One region of the Paenibacillus sp. FSL P2-0089 genome, then DNA from elsewhere that is predicted to be linked to it. Evidence: riboswitches for the same ligand, from Rfam matches in the RefSeq annotation. Region 1 holds a riboswitch; the other holds the start of a gene.
The links. Region 1 has a riboswitch for cyclic di-AMP ahead of NST69_RS31940 (C40 family peptidase). Riboswitches for the same ligand answer to the same signal wherever they lie in the genome.
Positions count from the first base shown of each region.

Region 2: another riboswitch for cyclic di-AMP. It lies ahead of NST69_RS16050 (APC family permease); the one in region 1 lies ahead of NST69_RS31940 (C40 family peptidase).

Region 1 is NZ_CP152006.1:7,460,525-7,462,727, reverse strand. Features, by position in the region: gene NST69_RS31945 (C40 family peptidase) at 24-452, shown strand; cyclic di-AMP (ydaO/yuaA leader) riboswitch at 841-983, shown strand; gene NST69_RS31940 (C40 family peptidase) at 988-1,479, shown strand; gene NST69_RS31935 (GNAT family N-acetyltransferase) at 1,726-2,203, shown strand, end outside.
Region 2 is NZ_CP152006.1:3,889,277-3,891,479, reverse strand. Features, by position in the region: gene NST69_RS16055 (disulfide oxidoreductase) at 1-296, shown strand, start outside; cyclic di-AMP (ydaO/yuaA leader) riboswitch at 523-682, shown strand; gene NST69_RS16050 (APC family permease) at 811-2,203, shown strand, end outside.

The DNA.
Region 1 (2,203 bases):
CCGCAGCAGCGCTGGGTCTTGTGATGGTATTCACACTCGGAGCGGGCAGTGCCTTCGCAGATTCCAAGATGGATACTGTGATTTCAAAAACCATTGGAACGTCGTATAAAACCGGGGGCACAACCACCAGCGGCTTCGACTGTTCCGGATTTACCAAGTATGTGTTCAAGAATGTCGGGCTTACCTTGCCCCGTACCTCCAAAGCACAGTTCAAAGTTGGAACAAGTGTATCCAAGAGCAATCTGCGTTCCGGTGATCTCGTGTTCTTCAATACCCTGGGTAACGGAGTGTCCCATGTCGGTATTTATGTTGGAAACGGGAAGTTCGCACAGTCCTCAAGTTCACGTGGTGTAACCATCAGTTCGATGAGCCAGTCCTACTGGGCCAACCGCTACGTTGGCGCCAAACGAGTAATGAGCACAACAGCCTACCAAGCTGTCGCTTACGATTGAACCCTTGAAGCATACCCCGAATATTTCAGCCTCTAACAACTAAATGTAACTTATACGAGCCCGGAATGATTATTGCCGTAATCATTTCCGGGTTTTTCCTTTTCCTTATTCTACCTTTTACACTGAATTCGCAGCCTTGAAACAGCATTTTCTTGCAAAAACAAAGAAATAATCATATAAATTAACCCCTGCGCATAGATATGAGTCTTTGGAAAGGGCTATAACTCTAAAAAACAGCAAAAAAGATGCATTAATATGTTATAAGTGATTGCCAAGCGCCTTAGTCTTTGTTACAATTATCGCAGTGAGTTTTTAGTAACATTTTTGTAATTATTGAATCGATTTTAACAAAGGTTTTGTCATGTATTGAATGAACCGCTAATCCTAATCAACAGTCGTGCCGAGTTCCCTAATGAATTAGGGAAACGGGGGAACCACTTTGGGTGAATTGACCTCCTATTCTAAGAGGGGTCATAGGGGACCTTCAACCGAACCCTTAAGCTAACCTCGTAGGCATTGGAAGGGGTATTTACTTTTGAAGAAGAAGCTAGCAGCCGCAGTACTAAGCTTGTCCATTATCTTCACCATCGGAGCAGGAAGCGCTTTCGCGGATTCCAAAATGGATAAAGTGATCGACAAAGCCATCGGAACCAAATACGTGTCCGGCGGTACATCAACTAACGGGTTTGATTGCTCCGGATTTACAATGTATGTTTTTGATAAGATCGGCATTAACCTGCCCCATCAATCCGGCTCCCAGTATCAGATGGGCACTGCCGTGTCCCGTGACGAGATGAGACCAGGCGACCTTGTATTCTTCAATACAAGCGGTAAGGGCATATCCCATGTAGGTATTTATGTTGGTGACGGCGAATTCGCCCATGCCTCTTCCTCACGTGGTGTAACCATCAGTTCGCTGAGTGACAGCTATTACGTCAACCGCTACGTTGGCGCCAAGCGAATCATGAGTACAGATGCCTACAAGACTGTAGCTTCGGATTCCCAAGACAACGATGATGTACAATAATCCTTTGTAACCTAACGCTCTTTTCCGAGATTTTTGCCGAAATCTTGGAGAAGGGCTTTTTTTGTCTATAAAATTACTTACCCCTCTCTATATTTGTAAAACACTGATTCTGCGCTTTCGGAAAATATATTTTGCCGTTTGTCAAGTTTCTGCATTTCCGTAAGGAAATTGCGTCGAAACTGGCTGTTTTTGTATATAATTAATAGAAGAAATGAATCTATGTCCCTTGGAAGGAGGCCTCCCCCAATGATTAGCTCCCCGCTAACCTTTTACGTGGTGCCTATGGAGCCGCAGCATGCCGCTGAGATCTGTGAGTGGAGCTACAAGCCGCCGTATAATATTTACGGCTGGATGTCCTGGGAGCAGATGCAGGCGCTGGGCGTGGAGTTCGGAGACCCGCAGCTGCGAAGTGAGCAATATGTATCGGTTGTGAATGGAGAGGGGGATCTGTGCGGCTTCGCCCAGCTCTTTCCGATGGAGGGGGTAGTCCGGCTTGGTGTCGGAATGCGGCCCGAGCTGTGCGGCCATGGAATGGGACATCTGTTCATGAAGGCTATTGTGCAGGCAGCACGGTCGCGTTACCCGGAATGTGAGATCGACCTGGAGGTGCTGACCTGGAACCAGCGCGCCATCCGCGCCTACCAGAAATGCGGGTTCACCATAACGGATACCTATGAACGCCGCACTCCGATCGGTAATAAGCCTTTTTATTGCATGGTCTATG
Region 2 (2,203 bases), 3.6 Mb from region 1:
TCTTCATGTATCCGCAGCTGTTCCTGCTGGGGATCGCCACCTACCGGGGGGACAAGCGGATCATTCCATACGTGCTTCCCCTTAGTCTGATTGGCGGCAGCATCTCCATATATCATTATGCGGAGCAGAAAATTCCGGCGCTCAGCAAGGTGCTTCCCTGTACCATCGGCGTACCGTGCAACAAGGATTATCTGAACTGGTTCGGATTTATAACGATCCCTCTGCTTGCACTTATAGCCTTTGCCTTAATCTCCATTCTGCTCTGGACAGGACGCAAAGAGGAGCCTGCGGAGTAAGAAGCTGACGGGCAGAAGGAAGAGAAGAGAATACCCTTAATTTTAGTAAAAAATAATATGCAAAAACCCTGTAAAATCACGTGGTAAAGGGATAATGAAAGAGAATGAAAGATCAAGACATACCGGATGATGAATTTGGTTGTTTTGAGTGCTTTTCATTCTTTTTTCATTTGTTTCCACGCTTTACGGAAGACGTGTTGTAGCTTAATATTAGTCCTTGTGAGAAGTTGAATATGCGCTGAATTTTCCGGAAGGAAAAACGGGGGAACCACACTTTGGCCAAGGCCAAAAGGGGTGAATCGGAGCAGGCTACTTGACCTGTAACCGTAGGGCTACCACAGTCCGAATCCGCCAGCTAACCTCGTAAGCCACTAGTGGGATAATGACCATGCACACTAAGGCATGCGGATCATTTCCGTATGCTTATTTTGGTGCCTGCATTTATGAAATCCACTTATGAAAACAGCGCAGGGAAACCCGTTTCAACTTAACCAAGAGAGGAACTGTTACTACAATGGTAAGCAAGGTAAAACGACTATTGATCGGGCGTCCGATGAAGTCGAACGAACTCGATCATGAAAAGTTATCCAAGGTGAAAGCACTGGCTGTCCTGTCTTCTGATGCGCTCTCGTCTGTAGCCTACGGAACAGAACAAATTCTGATTGTACTGGTGGCCGCCGGGTTCACCGCTATCTGGTACTCCTTGCCAATTGCATTAGCCGTATTGGGCCTGCTGGCTATTCTGATTCTGTCCTACCGGCAGACGATCTTCGCTTATCCCCAAGGCGGGGGCGCGTATATTGTCGCCAAAAGCAATCTAGGGGTGCATACCGGCTTACTGGCCGGCGGCTCTCTGCTGGTGGATTACATTCTGACGGTGGCGGTAAGTGCGTCGGCGGGGACGGATGCAATCACTTCAGCTTTTCCAAGTCTGCATAATCATAGTGTTCTGATAGCGGTATCTGTTATCGTGCTCTTAACGATTGTTAACCTGCGGGGAGTGACCGAATCGGCCTCCTTCATCGCTATCCCGGTCTATCTGTTCGTGGTTTCCATCTTCGTGCTCATCATCTCGGGGGTCTTCAAATATATGACCGGCGGCGCCCATGCCCATGTTCCTGAGATTGGCTCGGCCGTATCGAACGTGAGTATGTTTCTGCTGCTGAAGGCCTTCAGCTCCGGCTGTTCGGCTCTGACCGGGGTAGAAGCGGTCTCCAATGCCATTCCTAACTTCAAAGCGCCCGCGGAGAAAAATGCAGCCAAAACGCTGATGCTCATGGGCCTCATTCTCGGGGTAATGTTCACAGGTATTACGCTGCTCGCTTACTGGTACGGTATCATGCCTGATGAGAAGGCCACCGTGGTCTCACAGATTACCGAATCTACCTTCGGCCGCGGCGGACTGTACTTCTTCATTCAGGGGATTACGGCGGTTATCCTGTTCCTGGCAGCCAATACGGCGTACTCGGCCTTCCCGCTGCTGGCGTTCATGTTCGCCAAAGACAAATATCTGCCCCATGCCTTCATGGTGCGCGGCGACCGGCTGGGCTTCTCCAACGGTATTATTTTCCTCGGTGTTATGTCGGCTGTGCTGGTGGCGGCGTTTCACGGGAATACGGAAGGACTCATTCCATTATATGCAGTAGGGGTATTCATTCCGTTCACGCTGTCGCAGCTGGGCATGATGGTCCAATGGTACAGAACGAAGCCGAAAGGCTGGCAGAGCAAGTTCGCCGTCAATACGGTGGGGATGCTCACTACATTAACGATCACCCTGATTTTCATAATCACTAAATTCTCCAGCGTGTGGATGGCCTTCATCTTCCTGCCGGCTGTTATCATCGTGTTCCACCGGATTCACCGCCATTATATGAATATTGCCGATCAGCTGCGGATCTGCCCGGCTA